Regions from separate parts of the Alteromonas sp. MB-3u-76 genome, predicted to be linked through region 1. Evidence: predicted binding sites of a transcription regulator. Region 1 holds the regulator's gene; the other holds the start of a gene.
The links. The regulator FNR, encoded in region 1, switches genes on or off when oxygen is low (the NO sensors DNR and NnrR bind a similar motif). The targets are predictions, from matches to a motif close to TTGATCTAGATCAA.

Region 1 (16,648 bases):
GAAGTCATTGCACTTTGCGAGCAAGAAAACGACTACGTTACCCGCGATATGCTCATTGTGTTGCTTGATGATACTGAAATGGACCACGCCCACTGGCTAGAGCAGCAGTTAGGCCTGATTAAACGTATTGGATTACAGAACTATCTTCAAGCCATGATGTAACAGACAAAGAGCTGAGTTAGCTCTCGGTGGTAAAATACAGGTAGCTTGGTGCTGCCTGTTTTTTTATGTTTATTCTTAGTTGCCAAGTCATTACCGGCTCGCTACAGCTGCCAAGCATAAACCAACCTTGCCACTCCCCGCCGTCAGTTTCGTCAAACAATACCGGGATTTTTCCCATATACATGTTTACCCCTTCAATCCACGCACTTTCTATTGCTTTACCTTCTGGTAGACGCACAGACAAGGTTATCGATTCTTCGGGGATTGGCGTTTCAGAAAAGCGAGCGACAGCGAGCTCATCGTCTATACTCAACTCGCAAATATTATTACTAAAAGTACACGTGCTTTTTAAGCCACTGGCGATAGAGTGGTGAGAAGAAGATTGATAACTGTGTGCTATGTACACACACACAGCAACAACCAAAATCACAAGCAATGGAGCTTGCTTTTGTAAAAATTTTGATCTTTTTTTGTTACTGTTTTTTATCATTTCTTAAATTTTGTGTATTTCTTTATTGATAGAGATCAAGGGAAGCTAGTTTATGGTATCTTTTTGTTATCAAAAACCTTATTATCCGCGGACCAACTGGCTTGGAGACAATAATTATTACTCTTTCCGAGCTCGGTGTGAAGCGTTATTATTTGATGATACGCGTTTCAACCGCACTATTTTGGCAGTTGGAGACCATAGTTCATTTGAAGTGGAAGATTCATTAAAATGAGTGAGACAAGCCAAGCACAACCTGATTACAATTATAAAGTAGTTAGGCAATTTACCATCATGACTATAGTCTGGGGTATCATTGGTATGGGACTGGGGGTATTCATTGCCGCGCAATTATTTGCACCTATGCTCAACTTTGACACACCATGGCTAACTTTTTCGCGTTTGCGTCCTTTGCACACTAACGCTGTTATCTTTGCCTTTGGCGGCTGCGCATTATTTGCGACGTCGTACTACATCGTTCAACGTACCTGCCAAGTTAGGTTGTTCAGTGACAAGCTCGCTGCATTTACCTTCTGGGGCTGGCAAGCCGTTATCGTTTTGGCTGTTATTACCCTACCTATGGGTTTAAGCAGCTCTAAAGAATACGCGGAACTTGAATGGCCAATCGATATCCTGATTGCCCTTGTCTGGATTGCCTATATCATTAATTTCTTTGGTACGCTGGTTATTCGAAAAGTATCCCATATTTACGTAGCCAACTGGTTCCTAGGTGCGTTCATGCTTACTGTTGCAGTTCTGCACATTGGTAACAGCATGGTGATTCCAGTATCGTTCACCAAGTCTTACTCCCTATATGCAGGTGCTGTAGACGCTATGATGCAGTGGTGGTATGGCCACAACGCGGTTGGATTCTTCTTAACCGCAGGTTTCTTAGGCATGATGTACTACTTCGTTCCTAAGCAAGCTGGCCGTCCGGTTTACTCATACAGATTGTCAATCGTTCACTTTTGGGCACTGATTTCTCTTTATATTTGGGCTGGCCCTCACCACTTGCACTACACTGCTCTTCCAGATTGGACGCAGTCACTTGGTATGGTGATGTCTATCATTCTATTCGTGCCTTCTTGGGGCGGAATGATTAACGGTATAATGACGCTATCTGGCGCATGGCATAAACTACGTACCGACCCTGTACTGCGTTTCCTTATTGTTTCACTGTCTTTCTATGGTATGTCTACCTTCGAAGGCCCTATGATGGCAATAAAAACAGTAAATGCACTATCACACTACACAGACTGGACTATCGGACACGTTCACTCTGGTGCGTTAGGTTGGGTTGCTATGGTGTCAATCGGCTCTGTTTACCACTTAATTCCAGTGCTATTTAACCAGCCAGCAATGTACAGCACGCGTCTTGTTAATGTTCACTTCTGGTTCGCAACGATCGGTGTTGTACTTTACATCGTAGCAATGTGGATGTCGGGTGTACTTCAAGGTTTAATGTGGCGCGCAGTAAACGCTGACGGTACGCTGACATACAGCTTTGTTGAATCGCTAGAGGCGTCTAAGCCATTCTACGTGGTTCGTTTCATTGGTGGTTGTTTCGTTGTTGCGGGCATGCTCGTTATGGCTTACAACACATGGAATACTGTTCGTGCCCCTAAAGGCAGTATCGCTATAGACCCAGCGACACAGCCGGCGTAACTGAGGAGACGAATAATGAAAAATCCACATGAGTTAATTGAAAAAAACGTTGGCCTTTTAACCGTATTGATCTTGGTTGCAATCAGCTTTGGTGCCATGGTTCAAATCACGCCGTTGATGTTTCAGCAGCAAACAATGGAACCGGTAAAGGGCTTACGTCCATATACAGCGCTTGAGCTAGAAGGCCGCGACATTTACATCCGTGAAGGCTGTGTAGGTTGTCACAGTCAAATGGTTCGCCCTTTCCGCGCAGAAACAGAGCGTTACGGTCACTACAGTGTTGCTGGTGAATCAGTATGGGAACACCCTTTCCTTTGGGGTTCAAAACGTACTGGCCCTGACCTTGCTCGCGTTGGTGGTCGTTACAGCGACGAGTGGCATCGTGTTCACCTGCTTAATCCTCGCAATGTTGTTCCAGAATCGAATATGCCAGGTTTTCCTTGGCTAGCGGAAAACACGCTTAACGGCGAGTTGACTGCAGAGAAAATGGAAGTGTTCCGCGGCTTTGGTGTTCCTTACACCGATGAAGATATCGCAGGAGCAAAAGCGGCAGTACAGGGTAAATCAGAAATGCAGGCCCTTATTGCTTATCTACAATCTCTTGGCACACATTTGAAATAATATGGACCAAGGAATTATAGGCAGCATTTTTACTATCATCGTCTTTGTTTGCTTCATTGGCATAGTTTGGTGGGCATTTAGTAGCAGCAACAAGCAAAAGTTTGATGAAGCCGCAAACCTACCGTTTGCAGACGAAGAAAAAGAAAAATCAAAAGAAGATTAGCAGGAGTCTTGAACTCATGAGTATGTTTTGGACAATTTGGATTTCAGTGATAACCATAGGGTCAATCATTGGTTGCTACTTCCTTCTGCGCTGGTGTCTTTCTAACCAGACAGGTGTACCAGAAGGAGAGTCAATGGGTCACGAATTTGATGGTATCGAGGAGTTGAATAATCAACTTCCTCGCTGGTGGACAATTATGTTCTACATCACCATCGTTTGGGGCTTTTTATATCTGGCACTTTATCCCGGTTTAGGTGCTTACGAAGGTTTATTAGGTTGGAAGAGCTCTCACCAAAATATTCAGTCTTTAGAAGAGTCTATGCAAGCGCGAATTGACGCAAAAGAGCAAGGCAGATTGGTTCAATACGACCGCGAGTTAGACTATGCGGCCGATAAATTTGACCCAATTTTCGAAGCTTATGCGCAAATTCCGGTTGAAGAGCTGGCGAATGATCCAGAGGCAAACAAAGTAGGTCAGCGTTTGTTCCTACAGAATTGCTCTCAGTGCCACGGTTCTGATGCTCGCGGTCAAAACGGCGGCTTCCCTAACCTTACCGACGACGATTGGTTGTATGGCGGTTCAGGTGACAAAATTGTTGAGACGCTGATAAACGGTCGACGCGCTGCAATGCCAGCATGGCTGGATGCTATGGGCGAAGACGGCATAGACGAAGTGGTTAACTACATACTAAGTCTGAGCGGACGTGATGTAGATCCACAGCTTGCGAAAGCAGGTAAAGCCCGCTTTGCTGCATGTGCTGCATGCCACGGTATGGATGGTAAGGGTAATCAAATGCTTGGCGCTCCTAACCTTACAGACAACATCTGGCTATACGGCGGCAGTCACAGAGCAGTGACAGAAACGCTTACTTATGGTCGTAATGGCGTAATGCCAGCGTTTAAGAAAACTCTAGGTGAAGACAAAATTCATGTCGTTGCAGCCTATGTTTACAGCCTTTCAAATGATTAATATATGAATCGCTAAATATCGCAAAAAGCCCCGTTACTGCGGGGCTTTTTTTATGAGAAAATACGACAGCGTGAATGTTAAAGGAATTGATGCTTAAGGATTTGATGGAAAAGGAATTTACGTTCACATCTAGATTAACGTCATACCCATAGATATTTTTGTGTTTTTATAGCGCGGCAGTAGTTGAGTACAACTGACGCCCTAAAAATAGCAAAGCAGAAAAAAGTAAAACAAAAGAGTGTCTATGCGTATGCAGTTAGCAAATAACATCGAGATTATCTATTAATGAATACACCTTGGTATAAACAATTTTGGCCCTGGTTTCTTATTGCTGTACCTGTGATAACAGCGGTTATGGGCGGCGTACTTTTAAATCTTGCGATTTCAACCGAAGACAGTTTAGTGGTTGATGACTATTACAAAGAAGGTAAAGCTATTAATGCTCGTCTGGATAAGGAAGATGTTGCTCGCAGACTTAATATGACGTCAGATCTCACTATCAACGATGGCAGTATTGCGCTGGAATTCCATTCTGGTATTCCAGCAGAGGGCAATGCCTTAAAACTTAATTTCTACCACGTCACGCTAGAAGAAAAAGACGTAAGTACCCTACTCAGCCGCGACGCCAACGGTATTTATCGCGGTTACATAGAAGAGAACTTAGATGGAAAATGGAAGGTATCTCTAACACCTGTAGATGAAAGCTGGAAAATAGAGAACACACTGATACTTCCTAATACCGACGTTATAAAGTTTAATCCTTAATGAAAGAGACCAACTGTTATCACTGCGGTTTACCCAATGATGACGACAAATGTTATGAAACTGTTGTACTGGGTGCAACCAGGCAAATGTGTTGCCCTGGTTGTCAAGCCGTTGCTGAAGCCATTGTTAACAACGGCCTAGAAGATTATTACCAGTTTAGAACAGAGCCCGCGCAAAAATCGGATGATAGCATTCTCGACACTCTCGATAGACTAAAAGTGTACGACGACCCAACCCTTCAAGACGAGTTTGTTTACGATGAGGGGCAGCACAAGCAAATTCAATTAACTCTCGAGGGTATTACTTGTGCTGCGTGTGGTTGGTTGATTGAAAAGCAACTCGCTAAAGTGAACGGCATACAGCAGGTTGCTGTTAATGTTCAAGAGCGCAGAGCATTAGTCACTTGGTCAGAATCAAAAATTAAGTTAAGCCAAATTCTCTCCACTCTGAAGCGAATTGGATACTCCGGTTCTCCCTTCCACCCCGACGAGCATGAAGCCAGTTACAAACGTGAAGAAAAGGTATTTATTAAAAAGCTTGGTTTAGCCGGCATCATGACCATGCAGGTAATGATGCTAATGACGGGCCTTTACTTCGACTGGTTTGGCGCTATTGAATTAGAAACTCGTCAATATTTTTACTGGGTAGCCTTAACGCTAACCACACCCGTGGTGCTGTATTCGGGGAGTACTTTTTATGTGGGTGCAGCAAAAGCCTTAAGCGCCAGAACCGTGAATATGGACGTGCCAGTCACAATAGCCATCTTCGGCACCTACATTGCGGGCATTCGCTCTACACTGCTCGAACAAGGAGAAGTGTATTTTGAGTCTATCTGTATGTTTATATTTCTGTTGCTTCTAAGTCGATTTTTAGAGCACAGAAGTCGGCATCGTGCCGCACAGATATCTGCAAATATGATGCAATATATTCCAGTATCAGCAACTAAATTGCTGCCCGACGGAAGCATGAGTGAATGCTTGGCAAAGCAGCTTAAACCCAATGATGTGGTGGTAATAAAACCGGGCGCTACCATTCCTGTTGACGGGCTAGTTGAAGAAGGTAGTGCGTCTGTCGACGAATCTATGCTAACAGGAGAATTTGATCCTGTCGTAAAACATGCCAAAAGTACCGTTTACGGCGGCACAATTTGCCGTGACGGGACGCTAACGGTAACGGTTACACATACACTCAAAAATGCCTTGGTAAATCAAATAATGCGCCTTCAGGCCAGCGCCATGGCAAGTAAACCAAAAGCTGCGCAACTGGCCGATGAGTTTTCGAGATACTTTGTCAGTGCAGTCTTGTTAATCGCATTATTAACCTATAGCTACTGGACCTATAACGGCAATGCTGATGCTTTTTGGATCACCATTTCTGTATTAGTAGCCACTTGTCCTTGTGCTCTAGGCCTTGCTACGCCTTCTGCATTAACCTGCGCAATGGCAAAACTCAACAAACAAGGCATTCTGTTAAAAAGGGCTGACGCCCTAGAGCAAATTACCACGATAAATACCGTTGCTCTTGATAAAACCGGTACTCTCACGCAAGGAAAGTTTAGCATCAAGCAAGACTGGTACGCAGACACGGTCGACAGCACCAAAGCGTGGGAAATTTCGGTTGCTCTAGAATCACGTTCTGAGCACCCTATTGCCAATGCCTTCTCTGGCGATGTATTACACAGGGTAAGCCAATTTTCAGTCACTCCGGGCGGCGGAATTAGTGGCGAAATAAACGGCGCTAATTTTACAATGGGTTCGGCGGCATTTTGTGAGATAAGTCCCGAGTCGTTGCCGATATCAGCCAATGTATATTTAGCCACAGACGGCAAATTAGTAGCGGCGTTTCAAGTAAGCGATAGTCTACGAAAAGACGCCAAAACCACATTAGATGCACTTGCCGTTCATAATGACTTGGTCGTGTTAAGTGGCGATACACAACAAAACGTAAACGAACTAACCGCTTCCCTACCCGTTTCGATGGCAATGGGTGGACTTACTCCTGAGCAGAAATTTGAAGAGGTACGGCTGCTTCAGTCACGCAATAAGAAAGTGATGATGATGGGAGATGGTATTAATGACGCTCCGGTTCTTGCCAGCGCCGATGTAGCTATTGCGGTAGGCAATGCAACGGATGTAGCTAAAACTGCCGCAGATGTTATTCTTCTTGGCGACCAGCTTCTTTCCGTCCCACTGTTAATTGAAACTGCCCACAAGGCAAAAACGAAAATTCGTCAAAATATCGGATGGTCTGTGCTGTATAACCTGATCATTCTACCGTTTGCGGTTTCAGGGCTTTTGTCGCCGTGGATGGCCGTTGTTGGCATGTCATTAAGCAGTATTATTGTCGTTACCAATTCAACCCGATTATTGAGCAAATAGCATGAGCATTATTTATGTACTTATTCCTATCGCTATTATTATTGTCGCCCTTGCCGTGGTAATCTTTTTTTGGGCGGTAAAATCGAATCAGTTTGAAGATCTAGATCGACAGGGCTACAGTATTTTGTTCGACGATGACCTCTCACCTGAGGAAAAGAAACTCGCAGAACAGCGCAAGCGAATTCAGCAAGAAAACGAAAAAAATGGATCAGATTAGCTATCTTTCTGCATTCCTTATTGGACTAGCTGGCGGGGTTCACTGCGTTGGTATGTGCGGGGGCATAGTATCTGCCTTGCGCATGGTAACTCCGAAAGATAAGCCTGCACTTCCTTTCACCCTTGCTTACAACAGTGGCCGTATTGCAAGCTATACACTTGCTGGTGCGATTACCGGCGCTCTTGGTAAAATAGCCACCGATTTTGTACCACTAGCGAATTACGTCCTTTCTTTGCTAAGCGGTGTGATGCTTTTCCTACTTGCTTGCTATTTAGGGAAGTGGTGGACTGGATTAACAGCGCTTGAAAGTGCAGGAAAGCATCTATTTAAATATGTTCAGCCCATTTCAAAACGCTTTCTCCCGTTTAAAACGCCCTTAAGCGCAATACCTTATGGCTTTCTTTGGGGGTGGTTACCCTGTGGGCTTGTATATTCCACTTTAACTTGGTCTCTTGCTGCAGGCTCTGCGATACAAGGCGCTGGAATTATGTTCTTTTTTGGTTTGGGCACATTGCCAACATTACTTGCTGTGGGCGCTGGCAGCCAGTATATTGTGAGAGGCTTTAGACACATTATTGTGCGTCAAGGTATTGCATCGGCCATGGCCTTGTATGCAGCTTATCTTATTTATAGCGCATTATCTTAAATGGTGTTGTAACATATACCCATGTTCATCCTAAGAGAATAGAAATTATGAGCAAAGGAAGCGGATTCTCTATCCACTGTCAAAACTGCAGCTTTAGTCATTTATGTTTGCCAGTGGCTTTGAATAAGACAGAAATCGAATCGTTAGACGATATCATTGAGCGTAAAAAACCTCTGCATAAAGGCGACACGCTAATAAACAATGGCGATACCTTTACTTCATTGTTTGCAGTAAGAACGGGCTCGTTTAAATCATTTGTTACCAATTCAGACGGCGAAGAGCAAATTACTGGCTTCCATTTTCCTGGTGACATCGTCGGTTTCGACGCACTGCGCGAAAGTAGGCATCAAAGTTATACTCAGGCGTTAGAAACCGCCATGGTTTGCGAATTACCCTACGAAACACTAGATGAGATGGCAGTTCAGTTTCCTAAATTACGCCATCAGATTATGAGCTTTATGAGTGCTGAGATAAAACAAGATCACGACATGATCATGATGCTCAATAAACGAACAGCCGAGGAGCGCTTGCTCTATTTCATCTCTCATCTTTCTCAGCGTTTTGAAGAGCGTGGTTTTTCACTCCGAGAGTTTCATCTTACAATGACCCGTAATGAAATTGGTAATTACCTGGGTCTTACCATTGAAACCATTAGTCGTTTGTTAAGCCGTTTTCAAAAAGAAAAGCTGATAAAAGTAGATGGGAAACTGATTACTATCCTCGACTTCGATGCTATTGATGGCAAGGTAACTGCGCTAAAAGGCCCCAGTATTGTTTGCAACGGTTAACAGCTTAACCGTTGCAACTGTTAAAATATTGATCTAAAACAACCCACACTTTCGCTATTGTCTATTACACTTAATGTATTGCTTCATAAGAAGGAGACATTATGATTGAGTGTAATCACATTTTGGCAATTGTTGATTCAGAGCGAGATAATCAGCCCGCATTAAGTCGAGCTCTTGAACTTGCCTCAAAAACCGGCGCCACCGTGACTGCCATGATGGTAGTTTATGACCTCTCTTATGATATGACGACCATGCTTAGTCCCGACGAGCGGGATACTATGCGAGACGCAGTGACAAAGGATCAATCGAAGTGGCTTGGGGAACAATTAAAGGAACAAGGCTTTTCCAACATTGATATTGTTGTTGAGTGGAATAACAGAGCCCACGAAGCCATCATTTACTACGCACTCAATAACCAAATAGACTTAGTGGTTAAAGCAACAAAAGACCACGACGACATCGCCTCAGTGTTGTTTACGCCAACCGACTGGCATCTAATGAGAAAGTGTCCTCGCCCTGTTCTCCTTGTAAAAGAGCACGACTGGCCGGAAGATGGCGAAATAATAGCTGCAGTGAATGTAGGCAGTGAAGATGAGGAACATGCTGCACTCAACGACAAAATAACCGTGATCGCAAACGAGTATGCAAGGCTGTTAAAAGGCCACGTTAACTTAGTGAATAGTTACCCTTCCACACCGTTGAATATTGCCATTGAGGTGCCAGAGTTCGATTCTGACAAATATCACAGCGCAGTTAAAAATCATCATCATGATGAAATGGACAAACACGCGGCGAAACATGGGATTGCTCCTGACAAATGTATCGTAAAAGAAGGTTTACCTGAACGCGTTATCCCTCAAGTTGCCAAGGACATAGATGCCGAACTGGTGATCATAGGCACGGTAGGACGGGTTGGTATCTCTGCCGCGTTAATAGGCAACACCGCAGAGCACGTTATTGATGCTCTTAACTGTGATGTATTAGCGATTAAACCTAACGGGTTTGTATCGCCTTATACGGTCTAGCAACGCTGAGACATTTGTTTCGCCCTCAATCGGTTGAAGAAATTCCGGACACAACCGTAGTTAACAAAAGCCGCTTTATTGTATAATGGCGGCTTTTACACGAACCAAGTTAGTTAATTATGAGTTTAGGCACTAACGGCGCTAATACGTCGTCTTCTGCTGCGCAGGAAAGTAAGCAAAAGCACAGTTTCAATAAGCTACAAAAGCGTCTTCGCCGTAATGTGGGTAAAGCGATAGCCGACTTTGGCATGATTGAAGAAAACGACAAGGTAATGGTGTGTTTGTCCGGTGGCAAGGACAGCTATACCATGCTCGATATACTTATGTTCTTAAAGCGTGTTGCGCCTATCCACTTTGACATTATCGCGGTAAATTTAGACCAAAAGCAGCCTGGCTTTCCTGAACATATCTTGCCTAATTACTTGGACAGCGTAAATGTAGATTACAAAATAGTGGAAGAAGACACCTATTCCATTGTTAAAGATAAAATCCCAGAGGGAAAAACCACGTGTTCGCTTTGCTCAAGATTGCGCAGAGGTATTCTATATCGCACGGCAAAAGAACTTGGTGCAACAAAAATAGCCCTTGGCCATCACCGCGATGACATGCTGGAAACTTTCTTTCTCAACATGTTCCATGGTGGGAAGTTAAAATCAATGCCGCCAAAACTAGTGAGTGACAATGGCGAACACATTGTTATACGTCCACTAGCCTACTGCACTGAAAACGATATTAAGGTGTATTCCGAAGCCTCCGACTTTCCCATTATTCCCTGTAACTTATGTGGTTCGCAAGAAAATCTGCAGCGACAGCATATAAAGGGGATGTTGCAAGATTGGAACGCACGCTTTCCGGGCCGCATTGAGTCTATGTTCAGTGCACTTCAAAATGTTGCTCCCTCGCACTTAGTTGACAGTAACTTATATGACTTTAAGTCTATTACTACTCAGGAAGGGCCCGTAAAAGACGGTGATATTGGTTTCGACCAGCCTACATTTAATGCGCCTGATAACGCTCAAATGCCAGACTCTTCTGAAGTTATCGACATAGTAAACATTATGGAACCACGTTAATGAAAATTGGAATTGCATTAGGAGCTGGTGCAGCAAGAGGCTGGACCCATATTGGAATTATACAAGCTCTTGAAAAGCTGGGTGTTAAGATTGACATTGTGGCGGGCTGTTCTATTGGTGCATATGTTGGAGCAGCCTACTCTAGCGGCAAACTAGAAGGCTTGAAAGAATGGGCCTGCTCGCTCAGCGATTGGCAGGTGCTTGCATTAATGGGCGTGGGTTTGCGTCGAGGCGGCCTTGCAAGCGGCCAAAAAGTCTTCGACAAATTGGCCAGTGAATTTTGTGCAGACAGCTATGAGGCAATGAACAAGCCTTTCGCTTCTGTCGCCACCGATTTATATACTGGGCGTGAGGTGGTATTTGACTCTGGCCCGGTTGGTAATTCTATTCAGGCCTCTTGTGCTATCCCTGCACTTTTCTCACCGGTTGCTTACGAAGATCGCTGGCTTGTTGATGGGGCTGTCGTTAATCCGGTGCCAGTGAATTTATGTCGACAGTTGGGAGCAGATTTTGTAATCGCAGTAAACCTCAACGCCGACTTTAGACCTCTTCGCTTAGAAAAACTTCGCAAGGATCACGAAGATAACCAGCAAAAAACCGAAGACTTTTTCACCAAAAGCCAGAACGTTCTCAAGCAGTGGTTTACCCCTGATAGTAAATCGGAAGATGAGTCACAGAACGATAGTCATTCACAAGAAAATAGCGATTCACTGGGCTCTGAGGTTATTGAGAAAGTAGAAGAAGAATTTACCGAAGTACCAGCAAAGGTGAATAAGAAAAATCCGCCGGGTATAATGAGCGTAATGAGCAGCTCATTGGAGATACTGCAGGCTCGAGTAACGCGCTCCCGTCTCGCCGGAGACCCACCTGATATTCTTATAGAGCCTCAACTCACCGATGTGGGTATTATGGAGTTTCACCGCGCGGAAGAGCTTTGCCAGAAGGGTGAAGAAACCATCACCCGACTCGCAGAACAAATTCGCTACCAGCTATTAACTTGAGGCCATAGCAGTAATACGAAGAGGGGCTTGAGGTAATGACAACCCCCTCGCCTCACTGATCCACTCTTGTTCAAGGTGCAAAACGCCATTATTAATGGTGACACCTTGAGGTGTAGTGTGGTCTAGATTCTCATCCTTAAATTGAATCATCAGCCCTTTTACCGTTGGCATCATAAAAGATAGAAAACTTCCCATTTCGTTGAAAAACGCTTCATATTGCGAATAAATAAACTCAAGTTCCTCTTGGGTGTAGCGGGTTTTGAGATATTCAGGTTTGGTTTCCAATTGAACGGACATGTCGCACACGTTAGCGGCTTCATCAAGGGAAATTCGCACAAGCGCGTCGGCAAGTTTAAGTGCTCTTTCAGTAGGTACGGTAAATCGCCCCTCGTCGCTGACATCTAATGACATCGTTTTTTTATCTGTGACAATTTCAGCACTACTTACGCCACATAAGCGCCCTTCGCCGACGCGAAGAAAACCAAACGCAAACTGCAAAGCTTGGGTGTCTTCGTTATCTAATTTTTTAACATGGCTATAAAACCGGCTATATTCAACGTCAATGGTTTCCGCCTTTGAATCAACCGTCATAAGCCCTAAAAGCAACACCAAAGCTACCCGTATCATTCGCTTAAAAACTCCTCGTTGTACTTGATCATATTTTGTAATTCTTCCACGTATGCCGCTCCTCTCTCAGAGTATTTCATCAGGCCCTCGGCAAGCGCTACGCCACTAATGGCAATTTGATTTGCGCGCAAGCGACTGCGGATTTCGCGCAAATCTTTATAAGCATCATGCCTGTTCAAATTACGCATATAGGTATAAGTCGCCTGAGATAAATTTTCGAACTTAGCCACTTCGTGAGATGCGTCATCATTTCGTCTGTTAGGCACAAAACCACAGCCTTTTGTGAAGCACCATAACCCAAAAAAGTTATACCCCTTGCGGGCGAACCTGCTAGTTCCCCAAGCTGATTCATTTGCAGCTTGAACAAGTACCAGTTCCACAGGCAAGACATCAATTTTCTGTAGTAAATTAAGCAGCCTTGTTTTAAGGGGCAGCTCTGCATCAACTCTATATTCTTTTTCTAGCCATGCCAGTCGGGAAATATCTTCTTCGCTAAACAGCTCATCCGCCAGCGCCTTGCGATATAAAGTTTGAACATAATGACGCAGCGTAAGCAGATACGCATTTTGTTTTTCTACCTCTGGCCTTAGATAGTCGAAAAACGCAGCCTTCTTTTCTGCTATTTGGGTGTATTTAGAAAAGTCTGGTACTGGCTTATTAGCCTTAACGGTTTGCGGCACGTCCAGAATATCTGGCGTACCCTCTTTGAAAATTATCGCGTTGATCACTATGACCGCCAAAACACCCAGTGTTATGAGGACAATCTTAAAGGTTTCGCGTTTATGCATTAAAATTCGACTCTTTAACGTCGCTTCCTGATGTTATTACGTTTGCCCCCTGCTCGCCTACCAGCTCCTCATAAATAAGGCCCATAGTACTGAAATAAAATGGCAAGACCCAAATTAGCGACAGGCCGAAAGTAAGTGGCACTGTGGCAAACAAAAGAAAAAAGACACCAAATATCCCCAGCATCTGTTTCCAGTATGCGTTGAATACGCGACAAGAGAGAATAATGGCACTAATTGGCGTTAGTTTTCTGTCTGCAACCAGCATGAGAGAAAATGACGAAGCTAAGTAAAAGTAAACGCCAGGAAGAATAAGCAACACTACACCTAGCTGTACCAAAATACTGTTTATCAACTGTGTTAGCGCTACAAGGAATAAAAGAGGAAAATAAGCGAACACCGAAAATACGGTAGTACTTTCGCCCCTCGCGTGCTTAACACCGGCCATATATAAGCCAGTTATCAGCGGTGAAACCAAACAAATTGCTACAATTTCAATAATTGATTGGTGTTCTATCACATAGCTGCCGTCGCCATTAACGGTTATAAAACTCTGAGCAATGACACCCATCACAACAAACGTGAGAAACATAACAATACTGCTTTGAAGCAAAGGAGAAAAGTTGGCTTTCGTTAACTCAGAAGCTTTTTTCAGCAGTGCTTTCACATCAAAATTATACTGCTTTGCTAATGTCGTGTTTAAGCGATCAGAATTTACGTCTTTCACATCATTCCTATAGTACATACGTGAGAACCGCGCAGAGTATAACAATTCGCGCACATGAATGCTTGTTCGCATACTATTATTCGTTTTTAACCCGCTACCAGCTTAACCGCTAGTCCAACGAGCAAAACCCCCATGGCACGATCTAACCAATAGCCTTTCTTACCAATAAATTCTGCCACTTTTCCCGTACTCAACATGAACGACAAAAAGGAAAACCACAAACCGGTAGCAACAGCCAAGTAAACGCCATAGGCTAACCGCACTTCAAAAGGGGTTTCAATGCTGATGATAGCGGTAAACAATGACAAAAAGAACAAGGTTGCTTTAGGGTTTAGACCATTGGTTAAAAAGCCCATCCAAAGGGCTTTTTTAGCCGAAATCATAGCTTTTGGCTGGTCTTGATCTGAGGTGACTGCGTCATTATTTGGTTTGCTACGCAGTGCACCAAAGGCAAGATACAGTAAATAGGCCGCGGCCAAATAGCTGAAGGTTTTAAATAGCCATGGCGTGGTTGCTATCACTACGCTTAAGCCCACCAGAGAATACGCCACGTGCAACAAAATAGCAGCACCAATGCCTACACTGGTGTAAAGCGCAATACGTCTGCCGTAAGCGACACTGTTTCTCACTACAATAGCGAAGTCTGGCCCCGGGCTTGCAACTGCGACAAGATGAACAAGCGCAATAGTTAAAAATTCGTTGAGGTAAGGCATTTGGCTAGTCTTTAAAATCCATATTGTTCAAGTAGTTCATCTACCCACATAGGTACAATTTCTGAAGCTTTACCCGTTAGTGATTCGTCAAAAAGCGCATTAGAACTCCCAGGCTCGAGATTTGCCTCTATGGTATGAGCACCACTACTCTTTGCTAATTGAACAAACCCGGCGGCCGGGTAAACATTCCCTGAGGTGCCAATAGCAATAAAGATATCAGCATTGGAAAGATGTGCATAAATATCGTCCATGTACATAGGCATTTCACCAAACCAAACGATATCGGGCCTGAGGTTATTGGTGTTGCAACAAGGACATGGCGTTGTATGATCAAATGGCGCTTCCCAATCAAACGTTTTTAGAGAAAACCCACATCTTGCCGAAAGCAATTCACCATGCATATGTAAAACACGCTCGCTGCCCCCTCGCTCGTGCAAATTATCTACATTCTGTGTTACCAACACCATTTTGTCTTGCCACCGCTGCTCTAGCTTCGCAAGTGCATGATGTGCTGAATTAGGCTTTACCTTATCCTCTTGCAGCTGAGCTCTACGCGCATTATAAAATCGGTAAACTAAATCGGGATTACGTTTGAAAGCCTCAGGCGTGGCGACTTCCTCAACGCTGTGGTTTTCCCAAAGACCATCGTTATCTCGAAATGTTTTTAATCCAGATTCCGCCGATATACCTGCTCCGGTAAGCACAACAATATTGGGAAGTGTTTTGTTCAAGGGCATGATTTGCTCGTTTTGTATTAGAATTTTTGCGAGTGCTAGCCAACGGCTACGGGATAACTCTCGTTGGCGCCCCACTCTGACCACGAACCGTCGTAAACAGATACGTCTTTCGCTCCGCACAGTAAAGCTGCAAAAGCGACCACACAGGCAGTAATGCCTGAACCGCAAGTACATATAATGGGTAGTGACAAATCTATTTTCGACTGGTCAAAAATGCGTTTAAGGGAATCAATCGGAAGGTAGTGTCCGTCGCTGAGCAAGTCGCCATAGGGAATATTAAAAGCGCCAGGCATATGGCCAGATCTTACACCAACACGAGGTTCAGACACCTCACCTCGAAATCGAGGTTTATTTCGTGCGTCTAAAAGCTGCACATTGGAATCAAGCGCCCTAACAACACTATCGGCATTAACAAACCAACCCTCACTAGGTGATGCTTGATACGTTAACTTGCCATAGAACTGTTGCTCAGAAACCGGCAAACCTGCACTTTGCCATGCTGGCTGCCCACCATCGAGTAAAAATACAGATTTGTGACCAATAGCTTTGAGCATCCACCATACTCGGGGGGCGCTAAAAATCCCTCTGGTGTCGTAAACAACTACTGTTGTGTTTGCAGTTATTCCTGTTTTCCCTAAATACAATGCCAAATGCTGTGCAGATGGCATGGTATGAGGAAGACCTTTAGAGTGGTCGCTGCCCTCACCGTCGAGATCAATATCTACAGATGCGGGCAACACCATCGCATTACGCTTATCGGGTGTTTGCGTGAGTGGGTCGTCCATTAAAGCGCGTAAGAGAGTGACCGGAAGCTCCTGCATTTTACTTGCAAGCTCTCCAACCTGAAGCAACGCTGAAGACATAAATTTCTCCTAAAATTCACTCAATATTGCAACTGCCTTGCCTCTAATTACTTAATAAGACAGTTGCAAATTACGTTAATAACGGGCAATGCCCACGCTGACGTTTTTAGTTCAATGCAGCAATCGCGGCATCATAGTTTGGCTCTTCTGTAGTTTCAGCAACTTGCTCGGTATAAGTTACTTTACCTTCTGTATCGATAACTACAACACAGCGAGACATAAGCCCTGTTAATGG
Region 2 (16,648 bases), 330 kb from region 1:
TCAGCAGGTATCTGACCGGCTTCAAGCGCCTCAAGCGTCATTTTGTGAAGTCTAGCGGGATGCAGCGGCTGATTTTTTGTAAGCATTCGCCATATTTCGCTTTGCCACAACTCCATATCGTCAAACACAATTCGCTCACTTTGCTCCCAAGCAAATAGCCAGTCTGGTCGATAAAGCAAATATTGTTCATAAACGTCTGCAAGCGCAGTTGCGAGTTGTAATCGCTGGACACCCTGTTCTTGTTCACTACCTGCACCGATCCAATAACGACGAACCTGCTCGAACGCATCGGACTGCATCAGCTCATCATCTTGCAAAATGTTATCGATTCGCCACGTGAGAACTTCACGTCGATAAGGAGACTGACGAGGAACCTTTTCGCTGCCTAGCACCACTCTTGCAGTGTTCCACATAAATCTTACAGGCAGAGGAAAATCGAGGTTCATGGCTATGCCCTGCTCACGGGCAAGCTGCATACTAATCCAGTGTTGCATTCCGGGACTTTCAACAAGAATGGTTTCAGGAGAAAAAACACCTGAAGGCTGTTGTTTTAGCAGGGACGTTAGCAGAAAGCTAAGATGCTCTAATTTGTTTGATGGATATAGCGCAAGCACTCTAAAAATCCTTTTGTTATCAGCATTTAGTCCATTTCATGCAGAGCATAAAATGACTGAGCCCTTTTTGTAGTGATATTTTAGTGTATCGCAATTCAACTCGGTGTTAAGTGATTTATTTTTTATGGCAACGGCTAGATATGAAGACGAAAGGAGGGAAAATGTGCAGAAATTAAAAAAAAACCCATACAGACCTCAGGACACGAAAATTCTGTATGGGTAAGGTTTACGGACCACATAATTACCATCTGAATGCGTGTTGCCTGGCACCCAGTCAGATTTTCTGCAATTACGCAGCTCAGTTAACACAATAGCTTTAGCAGGTAAGATGCCAACTTTAAAACCTATAATTATCAACAACATAAAAATTTTGCAATCGATAATGAATGAAACCCTAGTTTTTCTTTGGTGCAAGTGCACCATTGATATGCAAAAAGTATTTATACCAAGGCGCCCTTCCAGTAAACTTCACAACCACGTAATTACCGCAATAGACGAATGGCGATTCCTATCGCAAAAACTGATTAACAGGAGCCTCAATGTTAAGCGCACAACAGCTAGCCACCATGCTTTCACTTCAAGATAAAATGAATGCAAAAGTAAATCCCGACTGGCTGAATGCTGGCTACGGTTATTTAAGAGCTGCTATGGTCGAATCGGTAGAAGCCATAGAACATCACGGCTGGAAATGGTGGAAAGCACAGCAAAAAGACCTGCCACAGCTGCAAATGGAATTAGTCGATATTTGGCATTTTGCGCTAAGCGCCTGCATTATCGATTTTAAAGGCGATATTTCTGCGTCGGCAGAGAGCATTGCGGCAGAGTTAGCAGCCAGCAATCTTAATGTAACCTTCGACAATACCAACTACGACGTCGCCAACCAGTCGTTATTAGACAATTTAGAACTAATGACGGGTTTGTGTGCCGCCAAGCGATTTAGCGTACCGCTATTTATGCATATTGTTGCGCAATGCGAGATGTCGCCTGATGAACTTTATCGGCAATACGTTGGAAAAAATGTACTTAACTTTTTCCGACAAGATAACGGATACAAAGAGGGTACCTATATTAAATTATGGGGCGGTAGAGAAGATAACGAACACTTGGTAGAAGTAATGAACTCGCTTGATTTATCAAAACCCAATTTCAGCGATTTAGTGTATCAAGGTCTTCAGCAGCGCTACGAAGAAACGCAGTAATCATATCCAATATTTTGACATTATAAGTACACAATTAGCTATGCATTAGCACTGCCACCTGCAAGGCATTAGCACTGCCACCTGCAAGGCATTAGCACTGCCACCTGCAAGGCATTAGCACTGCCACCTGCAAGCTTATTAGACAAACACTGCATATAAAAACGGGGCTCTTTTGATAAGAAGCCCCGTTTCTTTTTCGTTTTATACTTTGCTTTTCTCTTACAACTTTTAGTCGAGGGCTAAACCCTAATTTAGCCGCTCTTTACTTTGCACTTTGCGCTAAGCATCTACCCAAACTAACTTTTTAGTGTAATTGCCTTGAATTACATCAACAAAACGTTCTTCTAGAACATGACGTTTCACCTTGAGTGTCGGTGTAAGAAGGTCGTTTTCAATGCTCCACTCATTACTCATAATCACCACCCTGTCCATAACTTGGTGGCTTTCTAGCTTGGCGTTAATATTCTCGAAGGTTTTTGTCAGGCTTGCTTCAATAGCCGCTTTGTCTTTTTTCTGCGCCTCTTCACTAAGCACAAGAAGCGCAACAGGTTGAGGGAGGTTTGTACCGGTCACACACACCTGTTCTACCACAGGGTTTTCCATAAACTTAGCTTCAATAGGCGCTGGCGTTACATACTTCCCTTTCGCTGTTTTGAAGATATCTTTGAGACGACCGGTGATTTTCACGTAACCATCGCTATCTATCACGCCCTTATCCCCGGTACGCAGGTACCCGTCTTCGGTAAATACCTCTGCAGTTTTCTCTGGCTCTCGGTAGTACTCAATCATATTGCACGGCGACAGAACCTGAATTTCACCTTCGTCTGACGTTCGAATGTCTACGCCTTCATAGGGCTTGCCAATACAGCCAATTTTGTCGTGCCTGAAAGGCACACTGCCCGTACCGTAAGCGCTATTTTCGGTCATGCCCCACCCTTCGGAGATATTGATGCCGATTTTTGCAAACCATTCGATAACAGCAGGGGCTAACGGTGCGGAACCACTTGCCCACAGCCTAGCATTATTAATACCTAGTCCATTGCGAATTTTCTTCGCCACGATTTTATTTAAGATAGGAATTTTGAGAAGTGTATCGAGTTTCTTCTGTGGCATTTTAGCGAGCACGCCCATTTGGAACTTAGTCCACAAACGAGGCACCGAGATAAACAGCGTAGGCTGACAATGTGCCACATCGCGCTGAAACGTCGCCAGGTCTTCTACAAAGTGGATTTTTCCACCGCTGTAATAGCTCGACAATTCAACCAACACCCGCTCTGTAATATGGGCAAGAGGAAGGTAGCTGAGTGTTCTATCGTTTTCATTAATACCTAGCTGATCTAGCGAGCGTCTCGCTGCCCAACAGGCTGTATTGTAACTGTGAACAACCCCTTTCGGCTGCCCCGTACTGCCAGACGTGTAAATGATAGTCATTACATCGTTCATGTCGTGCACCGGTGAAGCTTGCAACGGCTCACAATCAATAAATTCGTTCCACTGCTGAGTCGCTGGGATATTAGGATATGGGAACGCCACCGTTTTATAGGTTGACGGAATAGAAGCCACCTGTTGCTCTGTATTATCCAATTTACCGACAAACAGAAGCTGTACGTCAGCATGCTGAAGTACGTACTGAACGGTATCTGGACCCGCGGTAGAAAATATAGGCACCGAAATATGCCCTGCCATCATGATACCTAAATCTGTGATAAACCATTCGGCACAGTTTTTAGAAAATATGCCAATTCGACTACCTGGTGGTAGCGACATTTCGCAGAGTCTGGTGGCCACTCGTCTTGCAAGATTGGCTACTTGCTTCCATGTAAAATCATGGTATTCGCCCTTGATAGGCTGAGTAAGGAATACGTCATCCCCACGGCTCTTTTCCCAGTGGTACAACATACTTAATGGCGATTCGATTACTTCCGTGCTTTTTGCATTTGCTGTCATATCTAGCGGCATAGTTCACTCATTTGTTGTTATAATGTAGCTCATTTTTACAATGATTTCACAGAAGTATAATAAGCCTTATTTTTTATAGAATGACAAGCTTTTTAAACAGGCGTTTACTTTACAACCTGCACAGACCGTGGGATGGCGAGCACAATTTAGTTTTTTTATAGTCGCCGCTATAGTTTTATTATGAAGGGATTGCTGAAACATTGAGCGAAATCATTAACCTCAAAGTTTGTTACCACTGTTTAAATAATAACGGTTTTATCTCTTTAGCAGATGCCGGTTTCGCATAATAATAGCCCTGGTGGAATATACATCCTCTATTGAGTAATGCCGTAGCTTGAGCGCCTGTTTCTACCCCCTCTGCTATGCATTTCATCTTCAGATTGCTGGCAAGTGAAATAGTGGTAGACACCAAAGCCTCGTTGGCATTTCCAGGCGCCATTTCATTCACAAAACTCTTATCAATTTTTAGTACCGAGAGAGGATAACGCTTAAGGTAACTCAAAGACGAAAAACCTGTACCAAAATCATCAAGGGCCAGTACAAATCCGGCATCGACAAAACGTTGAATTTGGCGAAGTGCATTGTCTGTATCATCTATCAATACCCCTTCCGTAATTTCAAAACGGAATGCGTGTTCAGGTAAATCGAACTCCTTTAGCAGATCAAAGACACTGTTTAGGTCAAATTCAGTTTTAAAATGCAGAGCAGAAAGGTTTATAGAAACATATCCAGTAAATCCGTCTTGATACCATTCAGACAAATCCGACGCCGCTCTACGCATTGCCTTTCGCGTGACTTCTATAATGTATCTTAGCTCTTCTAGCACAGGAATGAACTGGTCTGGGAACAAAGGCTTGTCGTCTAACTTTCCTCGCAGCAGCAGCTCCACGCCAACGGTTTGGTTGGTTTGCGCATTTGTAATGGGTTGATAGTAGTTGAAGAAACAATCATCAGAATAGGCGCGTTTTACCCTATTCTCTAACAGCAGCCGTGATTTCGCCTTTTCATTCATATCATTGGTGAAATAAGCAAAACCATTGAGGGTGTCTTTTTTCGCCGTATACATTGCTACGTCAGCCTGCTTGATGAGTTCCGCAGGCTCATGAGCATCGTCAGGGTAAAACGCAACTCCGATACTGCAAGACACTCGCAGTACCTCACTTGATAGGGATATAGGGGTTTCCACGGCTTCGATAATCTGCCCAACAAATGGGCTTAAATCATCATCGTTGTCTACTTCTTCAATAACAATAACAAATTCGTCCCCCCCTAAGCGGGCAACTGTGCCGGAATCTGCAACCAAATTGCGCATTCTATTGGCCACAATGCGAAGTAGCTTATCACCATAGTCGTGCCCTAAAGAGTCGTTTATTCCTTTAAACCTATCTAGATCAACAAACATGACAGACACTCGATGGCCGTGATGACGAGCAAGGGCAATGGCGTGCTCTAGACGGTCGAGCAATAGTGTTCTATTCACCAAGCCGGTCAAACTGTCGTAGGTTGCAATTTTCAGAAGCTTCCGCTCAGCTTGCTTTTGTTCTGAAATATCTGAAATAACAATTAAATAGTGTCCTGGCACATGACCGCTTCTGCTTATGGCACTGATGTCTATGAGGACGTCGTAACGTTTGCCGTCGGCTCCGTCGATGACGCCTTTATCCTTCCAAAAATCTCCACCCTGCATGTTGACCAGTTTGTCAGAGAGCTGCCGAGCTAAATTTGGGTAACGAAGATAAAGTCGATTTAACTGCTTCTTCAACGGTTCTTTTTGATTAAATCCAAACACCTGCTCAAAGGCCGGGTTGGCAGCTACAAGTTCTTTGTTTTCATCAAAGATAAGAACCCAATCACGCGTTTGCTTAAATGCGTCACTAAAGAGTGATACTTGCTGCTGCGCTTTGCGTAGCGTAACCAATGCCTTGTGACGAGAGAATAAATACGACGCCACCAACGCTAAAATCAAGACAGCATACACAGTGTAGGCTGCTGGGGAGCGATACGGTGCATAAGGAACAGTCAGTGTTATTTGCGCTGGTCGGTAGCTAGTTTCAAAACTGCTGGGCGTGGGTGCGACTGAGAAACTGTACTTTCCTGGATCTAAATTGGCTAAGGTTATCTTAGCGTCCTCGGTGATACCCTCTGAGATAAGTTTGTTACCACTGAGGAGTTTGTAATAGTACTCTATCTCGCCGACACCTGATGTAACCAGCGATGAGAAGTGAATGGTTAAGCCATAATCATCATGGGCCAACTCAAAATGCTGGCCATCTAAATTTTTAAGCGCTTGGGGCAGTTGGCGCTGACCAAGAGAAACTTCTGTAATAGCGGTTTGCCGCGCCGATAAACTTCGCCCAGCCTCGGCAGTGTCTAATTGCTCTGGAGCAAATATAATAACCCCACTGGTAGAACCAAACGCCAAACGCCCATCTTCTAAGAGAATGGATGCCCCCTCGTTAAATTCTGATACCGACAGTTCTCTTCCATAGATAAAATTCTGTATTTTACCGGCATAAGGGTAGTAGCGATGAAGACCCTTGTGAGAGCTAAACCAAATATTACCGTCGCGATCTTTTTGCAACCCATAGGCAATATTGGTCTTTAACAGATTGGTATCGTTCAACTTATACAAAGGTTCAAACGTATCAGCATCAAGCCCAATTAAACCAATCCCGCTGTGGGCTAGCCATAAAACACCGGTATTATCAATTACCCAAGAATTTACAGACTGTTCATTCAATCGGTCACCTTCAGAAAACCGATATACAAGTTTTGGCTCGTTGGTTTTCCTGTTGATTAACCAGAGCCCACCTTCCATAGCCAAAAACATATCATTGTTGTGATATTCAGATTCTCCCAGAAACCTACTCGCAAATTTTACATCTAAGATGGCGGGATCAAAGGGCAGTGCTGTCAGCGTCTGACTAGCAAAATCATACTTGTAAAACTCGTTTTCTCCGATGAAATACAGTTGCCCATCAGAGGTTATCGAGAAGCCCGCGTCCCACGCATCCAGTAAACTTTTATCACTGCTATCCTTTGTCGGTAATGAGCTCGCCAGGCCGGTTTTTGGATCAAATAAACTCATGCCTTCATATCTTTGGATAACAAGTTTATCGTTAGGCGCAGGAGCTATTCGGTCGATGTTATTCAATCCAAGCAAAGAATCTTCAACGGCCTTTTTAAAATAATGCGTAGACGTTCCCGTAGACAAATCATGGTGAGTTAGGCCGTTAGCAGTTCCAATCCACAGTTTACCTGGTGTGGTTTCTGCAAGCGCCCATACCACATTGTCGCTAAGCTTATCGGTCTTGGCTTGTCTTTCATTTTGAATAGTGTAAATCTCAGAGCTTTGCACTACAAAATGCAAAGCTCCACCAAATATGCTGCTAAGCCAAAGGTTCCCATCACTGGTTGTTGCTATTGCAGCAATTTTCTTATCTGACAATGCCGAGCGACCGTTGTTGGGCTCAAGAATATGCTCGTAAGTCCACCTGCCTTCTTTTTTACTCAGCTCGTACAAGCCCCTGTTTGTACCTAGCCAGAACGCATTCTCCTTCGACTGCTCCATCGTCCATACGTTAGGGCCTGATATGGCTTGTTCAAACCGGCTATTTTTTCCTTCGCGAACCTGCGCCAGAAAACTCTCTTTATCAGTTGTAAAAACGCCGTTAACTGTGGCAATCCAAACTCTATCGCTATCGTCTTGCATAAGAAACTTTGCGTTTTGGTTATCTTCGGTGGCAGCGATACCGTTTAGGTAGTCAAGCTTTTCAAGCGTCGCAGAGGTTTTGGATGTGTCCAGAGTGAAAACGCCCGCCGAAGTTGCCACTAAAAGTATCTCGTCAACAGTGATGGCATAACGAATACCTTGAGAAAGCTGGATGAGGTCATCCGGAAGCGTGGCTAGGTTTTCAATCTCACCGGTTTGCGTATTCAGACGCTGAACGTTTTCCGATAGGGTAATAATAAGGTGTGTGCTGTCTTGCCAGTGAAAGGCATCGGCAAATTGTATGTAGTCTTGGTAATATTTATAGGGCGTAGGCGTTAACTGCTCAATCGCTTGGGTATCAAGGTCGACGCGATAAATTCCTTTGCCGTACACACTAACAAAGAGCGCCTCCCCCTCTTGAATGGTTAGGCGTGAGATGTAGCTGTTTGAAAAAAGATTGTCGCTATTATCAATTTCTTTTGTCTCTACACCATCCCATCGAACTAATCCTCCGTCTGTCGCAATCCAAACAAAGCCCTCGTTATCGACTACAATGTCGTTAACCACATCCTGAGGAAGGCCATTTTTTGTGGACAGCGGTTGGAAAACCGGGTTTTGTATTTTCGGCTCAGCCGCAGCTAGCGTGCTGAACAAAACGAAACATAAACTGATGTATATATACCGATGCATACCCGAGGTCGTTGTAGGCAGAAATGATTCTGGAGGAGTGTAACAGAAGAAAAGTCTTTTGGGCAGACCATAAAATATACATTAGTAATAAAGTATATAAAAGTTAAGCCTTTGATTCACCGCAGAGTTTTATTAGCGGCATTATTTTTTTAGCCAAATGCGCGATAACTTTGGCCGGTTACTAATCGTCAATCTTGTTGAACCGGTACTCGTCCAACAGGAATAACATTTCTACGTATACTCGGCTGTGGTGCCAATCGATAAAGATCACCGTTTTCGCCAACATAAGTTTTCATAACACCGACAGACTTTGCAATTTCAGCGTGTGCCAGTAAATGAGTCTGCTCTCCGTGAACTGGAATGGCTATTTGAGGCTTTACCCAACTATACATTAATTTCAGCTCTTCCGCGCAAGGGTGGCCACTCGCGTGAATTGGCAGTGGACTGGACTCACTGTGAACAGTTGATATTCCTTTTCCTTTAAATGCTTTGTCTAGGCGCGCTACCGTCTCTTCATTACCCGGTATAACGATACTAGAAAAAATAACCGTATCGCCTTTTTCTAGTTGTAAATGTGGATGCGAATCATGGGCAAAGCGAGCAAGAGCGGCGTTTTTCTCTCCTTGGCTTCCTGTGGCTACCACCAAAACTTCCTTGGGAGGAAGATAACCGAGGTGATGAGCATCTGCTACAGGCAAATCATCGGGCCAGATGCCTTGCTGACGAGCAATGCCATACATGTTCATTAATGACCTTCCGTAAAGTCCCATGTAACGACCGGTTTTTCGTGCAATTTTAGCAAGAGTGATAAGTCGCGCTATATTGCTGGCAAAACACCCAACTACCACACGTCCTTTTAGCGGTAGAATTGTGCTGAGAAGACCGTCGTAACAATTGCGCTCAGAAACAGAAAACCCTGGCTTGTTCGCATTCGTTGAGTCACCAACTAACGCGAGAATATTCTCCTTTCCAAGTTGTTTATAAAGTTTAGGTTCGAAAGGCTTCCCTGTTATCGGCGCGGCATCTATTTTCCAGTCAGCGGTGTGCAGAACAGCGCCTGCCGGGGTTTCTATTTTTAATGCGAAAGGCTCGGGTAATGAATGGGTTATTTCTAACCACTTCACTGTAAACACACCAATGTTCACTGAATCGCCCGCAGAAACTTCAACAATAGGTATTTTATTTGCGAGCTTACTTCTTGATAATTTGCGTCTTAGCACTTCCGCAGTAAAAGACGTGGTATAAATTGGCTTTCTAAAGCGTTGCCACAAATAGGGAATTGCACCCACATGATCTTCATGTGCATGAGTAATAACAATTCCCGCCAGTGCGTCTTTTTGGCCGGCAATAAAAGAGGGATCTGGTGCCACAACTCTGTGGGTTGTCTTGCTAGACTGAGTCGAATTTTTTTTATAGGGAGCAACGAGAGGTTCGTCAAAAGAAACGCCACAATCAACCATCAGCCACTGTCCATTATGACCATATAAGTTTAGGTTCATTCCTATCTCACCGGTTCCTCCTAGCGGAGCAAACCACAGATCATCAATGCCCGGCTCTAACACGTTATTTACCTCAATAATGTAACGCTATTATAATATACGACCCATTTAAGCTCAGCCTGACAAAGGATGGCTTATTTAACAACTCGCTACGAGTATGTGCTGCTGGCACGTCTTAGGTGCTGAGGCGAGCTCGTTTGTACTGGAATAAGCCCTGAATAACCACATTTGTACCCGCATGCAGATGATATCTTGTAAACGCAGTTCTCAATGCTTAGATCACTCTACAGAGACTGAGCGAACTCTTGCGGTGTTATCACCTCTCCTTCTTCCTCTGGCACTGGACATACAATTACCATTAAGTTGTCTTGAGACATGCCTGGTACCCATTTTGTCAAAAATTCATCAGTAGTCAGCGCCATAGCCTCACAATGCGACCAATCGTCTGTGGCCCAAAGAAGTGCTAGTTCAGCCTCTGGCCATACTGGCACGCCGTCGTCCTCATCGGTAGTTAGCATGACGCAGCCATGCTCGTCGGTGAGAATGAAAAGTTTCTTTTGTTCTTTTATGGAAGCAAGGCTTGTCTCCAACCGTTGAAATGTATTTTTCTCTAACATTGGGTGTATTGATGACATTTTTTTCTCGCTATGTAATTGAGGCGATGGAAGAGACACTCGCTATGATGTCAGCTAACCCTACCCGTCTAATTTGTTTCATGGTGTGAAGATATACTTTCAACGACGTATTATCGATAGAAGCGATGAGAGTGACTTCTGCACGCCCGCGTAATTGTGTCTCTATATTTGCCGGTAAAACCGCGATTCCGCCTTCCTCGCACAAGTTATTGAGTGCAAGCGACAAAGAGTTTGTTCTCAATTTTGCATCTCTAAGCTGTGGGTAGGCCGTGAGTAACCAATCTCTTGCCTTTGCCCCCCAATCAATAGCAACAAACTCTTCAGCATTAATAGAGTCAGATGATTTGCCGACTCTGTACAACCCCAGTGGTTGCTCGAATAGAACGACACTGTTTACGTCTTCAGACTTCAATGGTTCAGTAGAAAATGCAAGGTCAGTAACACGCTCGTGAAGCTGCCGCGAAAGGGTGTCGAGTGTTAAAACATCGGCTTTTACAGACCAATCTGGAAAATGCGTGTGCAAGTATGCCAGTGCATGGGGTAAAAAAAGATCGCTGGCTAGTTGCGTGGCACCACAAACCGCGTATTCAGAGCTTTGCACTTGGAGTTCCTGCTTTGCATCGCTCAGTGTGTTACATAACTGACGCGCGTAAGGCAGCAGCTTCTCACCGGACTGAGTAAGCTGAATACTATTTCGCTGACGGATGAATAGCGTAGTATGAAAATATTCTTCAAGAAGTTTAATTCTGGCGCTCACCGCCGATTGCGTAAGATAAAGATTTTCAGCGGCTTTGCCGAAATGACGAGTTTTAGTCACCTCAATGAATGTGGTGAGAAAGCGTATATCCATACTTGCAGTACAACCAGCGTAATTTAAGATCTGAGAGGCTTAAATAATACGTCAATTGCAGCAAAAAGCACAGCAATGCGCTATCAATAGATAGCGCACGATGATTTTTTAACCGAAAGCTTGTTTTAGTGAGCTTCTTCGTGCGAGCGACGCTGCTTGTCTCGGCGCAACATAGCGCGTTTTCGCATCGCTTTTACACTTTTTTCTCTCAGTGAATTCGGTTTCTTAGAGTGAAACTCTCCGTCATCCGACGCATCCCACTCCTCACTTTGAAAACGATAATCTTTACTCATTACAATCTCAAAAATTTTCTAGAAAGTATAACCACCCTTTGATTATTGCTTGAGTGGGGGGAATTGGAAATGAAATTTAATTATCGTATCGATAATAATTTTTACTTTAGGGCGTGGTGATCTTTGCTTTGCGAATTTCGGGCTAAATGGAAGCATTTCAGTACTGAAAGCCGCCGCTACACCGCGTTGCGCGGATAAAACTAAACACTCAGTGAAAGACGGTTTAAAAACATAGGTATGTAACAGGTCTATGAATAATTAGATAAATTTTTTTTATTGATAAGAAAAAAATCTTTTGCTTTATCTAAACGCAAACTTCATTTAAAAGTGCGACGTGGAATAAACAACGTTGGAAATTTCCTTATGAGCACAACGATTCGTCCGTCAACAAAACCATTTATTGATCGCCAAAAATTTCCTTATGGCTTTAAAAAGTCGGGAGACTTTAGTATTTCCGAAGCAAATCTACTTACCACATACGGCCTCACATTATTATCACTAGAGCGTGGAGATTTAGACCCTGAAAATGCTGAAGAGATGCATTTTGTCGACTTCACTAAAGGCAAGGCAGAAGCATCTTCAAGTATCGAAAAAGCGTGGTCGAAGTACGTTCACCTTGCTAGGGGAAAAAAACATTTTTACACCCTGCATAGCAGCGCGAGTAACCAGGCAGATTACGACGATTCCTATTCAGACGACGAATTTGACGTGGCTTAACAGGTTACAGTCTATTTAGAAACAGGCCCGCTGAATGCGGACTTTTTTGTTTATTCTGAACTGATCTCAATCAATCTATAGGCAGAACAAATTGAAAACATGATGTTTTTTAGCATTTAGGAACTACACTTAATGCAAGGTAATAAGCCTAAACTAACATTACGTTGGCTTAGACTTTTTATCACTATCTGCCAAGCAAAGGAGGCGCAAAGATGATTTTAAGTTCAAAGAAACTCACACAGTATTCAATCCACGCCACAGACGACAAAATTGGTGGTGTTAAAGACATACTCTTTGACGATGAAACCTACACTACGCGTTATTTAGTGGCCGATACGAATACGTGGCTTCCGCTTAGCCGAAAAGTGGTTATTTCACCTGTCTCGGTAACGCACGTTGATGTAGACGATAGTTCTGTTCATGTGGACATGACAGTAGAAACGCTTAAAAACAGCCCCTCTATCGACGAACACAAACCCGTATCCCGTGAATATGAAGAGCATCTTTTTAAGTATTTTGGTTACGGATATTATTGGATAGGTCCAGGGGCCTGGGGTGAATATGCCTATCCGAACGAATTAGTAAGCGTACCTACCGATGAAGCCAAAGAAGGTGATTTACCGCCAGAGTCAACTAACCATTTACGGGCCTGCGGTGAAATTGATGGTTACGAAGTTGCAACTACCGATGACAATGTAGGTCATATTAGTGATTTTCTGATTGATACAGAAACATGGAAATTGGTAATGCTCGTGGTAGATACAAATAATTGGCTACCTGGAGGAAAGCATTTAGCACTTCTACCTACTGACATAAAAGAAATTGATTGGGCTGCTCATCATATAGCCGTGAATTTAAGTCACGATGCCCTTATGAAGCGACCAGAAGTGGATGAAGAGCGATTGGGCGATGGCCATTACATTGCGGCCCTAGCCGCCCAAATCAATGATATGTAGCTCAATGCTAATTGAGACAAAGGTTTAATGAGAACGTCCGCACCTCTGCGGACGTTTTTATTTACTCACAGAAAAACTCATACATTAATCCAATTAGCCGCTTTACCCTCTCATCGGATAGCCGATAATAAATGGTTTGCCCTTCCCTTCGTGTTGCAACCATATTCGACTCTCGCAAAAGGGCTAAATGTTGCGAAATCACAGGCTGTGAGACGGTAACTACTTGCAACAGCTCAGAAACCGACTTTTCTTGCTTTAACAAAGAGCAAAGAATCATAAGTCGCGTTTTGTTAGCAAACTGCTTTAAAAAGAACTCTGCTTCTGCAGAATGCTCCATCATTTCGGTGGGGCTTAGTAACATTTCCTCAGACATTATGAATCCCTGCTTTTGCTGAAAGTGACAAAGTACTTCAATATTATACTAAAGTATAAGAGTTTTTTCATAAATTACCTAAAATCAGGATTCGATGAGTTATATTATCTTGCGTTTGAATAATCACAAATATACATTAGTTTAAACTTATATTATAAAATTTGGAATAATCATATGCTTATTGATTTAAAAAGACGCCTAGAAAATATCGACGTGGATATTAGAACAGTGTCAGCAAAGCAAGCTGCACAAGAAATTGAAAGCAATCAGGGTATGTTGATTGACGTGAGAGAGCCAGCAGAGGTAGCAGAAAATCATGTCGAAGCCTCGCTGCATATTCCAAGAGGCGTATTGGAGATGCAGATGCTTGAAAAGGCAAAAGATCCATCCACACCGATTTATCTGCACTGTGCTTCTGGTGCAAGAGCGAAACTGTCCGCCGAACAACTTATAAAGATGGGTTATGAGAATGTTTCTGTAGTAACGTGTTCATTGGCAACCATAAAGCAAGTTCATCGAGCTTAGCAAAATGCGACCTACGCACTGTAGCGTTAGCTCTCATTCCATATTACTAAATCGTTTATTCGGTTAGGTTAGTCTTGAAATTACAGTGGACGATATATGCTGAAATCTACATTAGAACAATGGAGAATGTTTAAAGCGGTAGTAGACGCTGGAGGTTTTAATCAGGCGTCGGCAGTCGTCCATAAAAGCCAGTCTAGCGTTCATCATGCCGTACAGAAGCTCGAGAATGCGATTGGCGTGGTGCTGTTTGAAAATAGTGGCCGCAAGGTAAAGCTATCGCCGCAAGGAGAGCTCATGTACCGTCGAGCGTCATTTTTGCTCGACGAGGCCCAAAAATTAGAATCGGTGGCCAATAGTCTTCGGTATGGCACAGAAACAACGCTTAGAGTAGCGGCAGATATTATATTCCCCTCTCAGCTTCTTTATAATGTTCTCAACAAAGTATCTCAAGAGTTTCCTTTATTACGGGTAGAGCTTGAAGAGACCGTGCTGAGCGGAACAAACTCTATGCTTTCAAGCGGCAATGTTGATATCGGCATTTCTCCCTTCCCTTATCCCAGTGGATTTAGCGAAGACCTATGTGAAATAGAATTTGCAGCTGTCGCCCATAAAGATCACCCTCTGCATCAACTTGACAGAGTGCTTACGTTGGAAGATTTAAAATCTCACAGACAAATTGTAGTAAGGGATTCGTCTGCTGAACGTAAAGCCGATGCAGGTTGGTTAGGTGCTGACCAGCGCTGGACTGTCAGCCATGTAAGAACGTCCCTCGATATTATCGCTCAAGGGCTTGGCTTCGCGTGGCTCCCCATTGCCATTATCAAAAAAGAATTGGAAAGCGGCACATTAAAACCACTCCCGCTAAATAATAATGCAGCGCTACGAAAAACCTTACTTTATTTGTCTTTTGAAGATGGTGACGCACTCGGCCCAGCAGCACGTTCATTTATTGGGGAGCTTCGCTATCAGGCGATGAGCTTACCGTCTTCTGACTTCATCGCCATGGAAAATGGTGCATGTGATCCCTAAAGTTCTCCTTAGTGCTTCACAAACCCTATTAAGTAAAATATTTCCCGATGCGAGCGGGTAATATGAGAGTAAAGTACAAGTCATAAAAAGTACCCACCGAGTAATATTTGCAGACAATCAAGTAAATTTGTCATGACAACGCAAAATATGATGTTGCTAAGACAGCGCGTATTGCATCCGCTAAAGATTGCGATCCTCTCTCTCTGGCTCGTATTGCAAGGAGTGAATGGAAGCCAATTGCGCAGAAAAAAGCCGGCAAATTGAAGGAATGAATTTTGCAACGGCTTTTCCAATACTCTACGGCGCGAAAACATAAACAGGCTATACAGACCATAAGAAAAAAGGCGCAACATGTTAACGTTTAACACTTGTGGCCTGAGTAATGATTAATTCTATGCGCTTATATAAATATTGGATAAGCACTGAAAGAATGCTGAATTAACGCAGGTTAAAATTCATCACCACAGCCCCTGTATAGTTTTCAAGATTTGAACACGCTTAAAAAAGTAGAAATATAAAAGCTACATTTGCACAACTTAATGATAGACTTTTGTATAAGTAAGAATTTATATTATTGATATTGTTATAATTTTTATATCAACGGATTAGATAGAGAAGGAATCCCACGTGCTTACCGTATTACTTGTCGACGACGATGCTGAATTTACTGAAGTAGCTTGTACCATTATTGAATTTTTAGGGCACGACGTTTTAACAGCCGCCACACTTCAAGAGGCGAGAGACTGGTTACAAAAAGAAACTTTTGATCATATTCTGCTTGATTTTATGCTGCCAGACGGTAGTGGAGCTCACTTGTTCGATGAGCTAGACATGTTGCCAAAGCGTCCTCGGGTGACGCTTATTACCGGCCACCCATCAGTGAAAAGTGTCATCAAAGGATTGTGCGGACCGAATATAGACTATCTTGTTAAACCTATTCAACGAGAAGATATTGAAGCCGTTCTTAGCAGAAAAACCGAAAAAGCAGCCCCTAAGCGAGACAAAATTGAAAAGCACTTTGACTCACTTATTGGTGAGTCGCCTGCCATGCAGGAGCTGTATAAATTAATTTCTCGAGTGAGTAAAACCAGTGCCAACGTCATGTTATTGGGCGAAAGCGGAGTTGGTAAAGAAGTCGTAGCTGCGGCTATTCATAAAGCCTCAGACAGCGAAGGTAATTATATTGCGACAAACTGCGGTGCTTTCTCGAAAGAATTAATTGCCAGCGAACTATTTGGCCACGAAAAAGGGGCATTTACCGGCGCTGTTGGACGTAAAGAAGGCGTATTTGAGCAAGCCGAAAGCGGTACGCTCTTTTTAGACGAAATTACAGAGATGCCCATCGATATGCAGCCTAACCTGCTGCGGGTGCTCGAAAACAAAGTGGTAATTCGAGTAGGCGGTACCAAAACAATTCCTGTTAACTGCCGTGTGGTATCTGCTACAAACAGAACAATGGAAGAAATCGCTCAAAGCAAAGTATTACGGGAAGACATATACTTTCGACTAGCCGTTTTTCCTATCACTATTCCTCCCCTTCGCGATAGAAAAGAAGATATTACTTTATTAGCAAAGACGTTTATTGAAGAGTTTAATA

Region 2: CW735_RS11060 (PRC-barrel domain-containing protein) is a predicted target of FNR. The motif match lies at 12,229-12,242, and genes of this name have one in related genera.

Annotation. Positions count from the first base shown of each region.
Region 1 is NZ_CP025115.1:2,139,993-2,156,640, reverse strand. Features, by position in the region: gene bfr (bacterioferritin) at 1-162, shown strand, start outside; gene CW735_RS09630 (hypothetical protein) at 179-592, opposite strand; gene ccoN (cytochrome-c oxidase, cbb3-type subunit I) at 881-2,314, shown strand; gene ccoO (cytochrome-c oxidase, cbb3-type subunit II) at 2,330-2,935, shown strand; gene CW735_RS09610 (cbb3-type cytochrome oxidase subunit 3) at 2,937-3,098, shown strand; gene ccoP (cytochrome-c oxidase, cbb3-type subunit III) at 3,115-4,068, shown strand; gene CW735_RS09600 (FixH family protein) at 4,354-4,833, shown strand; gene CW735_RS09595 (heavy metal translocating P-type ATPase) at 4,833-7,211, shown strand; gene ccoS (cbb3-type cytochrome oxidase assembly protein CcoS) at 7,213-7,428, shown strand; gene CW735_RS09585 (sulfite exporter TauE/SafE family protein) at 7,415-8,074, shown strand; gene fnr (fumarate/nitrate reduction transcriptional regulator Fnr) at 8,122-8,862, shown strand; gene uspE (universal stress protein UspE) at 8,964-9,887, shown strand; gene ttcA (tRNA 2-thiocytidine(32) synthetase TtcA) at 10,007-10,960, shown strand; gene CW735_RS09565 (patatin-like phospholipase family protein) at 10,960-11,961, shown strand; gene CW735_RS09560 (DUF2987 domain-containing protein) at 11,953-12,588, opposite strand; gene CW735_RS09555 (glucosaminidase domain-containing protein) at 12,585-13,376, opposite strand; gene CW735_RS09550 (stress protein) at 13,369-14,100, opposite strand; gene CW735_RS09545 (LysE family translocator) at 14,187-14,813, opposite strand; gene cobB (Sir2 family NAD+-dependent deacetylase) at 14,825-15,625, opposite strand; gene CW735_RS09535 (sulfurtransferase) at 15,586-16,413, opposite strand; gene tpx (thiol peroxidase) at 16,520-16,648, opposite strand, start outside.
Region 2 is NZ_CP025115.1:2,474,347-2,490,994, forward strand. Features, by position in the region: gene recC (exodeoxyribonuclease V subunit gamma) at 1-614, opposite strand, end outside; gene CW735_RS11025 (dUTP diphosphatase) at 1,154-1,813, shown strand; gene CW735_RS11030 (AMP-binding protein) at 2,093-3,772, opposite strand; gene CW735_RS11035 (EAL domain-containing protein) at 4,002-8,174, opposite strand; gene CW735_RS11040 (ribonuclease J) at 8,363-9,736, opposite strand; gene CW735_RS11045 (DUF2750 domain-containing protein) at 9,958-10,308, opposite strand; gene CW735_RS11050 (LysR family transcriptional regulator) at 10,319-11,158, opposite strand; gene CW735_RS19760 (hypothetical protein) at 11,284-11,451, opposite strand; gene maoP (DUF413 domain-containing protein) at 11,815-12,168, shown strand; gene CW735_RS11060 (PRC-barrel domain-containing protein) at 12,381-13,124, shown strand; gene CW735_RS11065 (ArsR/SmtB family transcription factor) at 13,186-13,497, opposite strand; gene CW735_RS11070 (rhodanese-like domain-containing protein) at 13,672-14,022, shown strand; gene CW735_RS11075 (LysR family transcriptional regulator) at 14,119-15,051, shown strand; gene CW735_RS11080 (sigma-54-dependent transcriptional regulator) at 15,679-16,648, shown strand, end outside.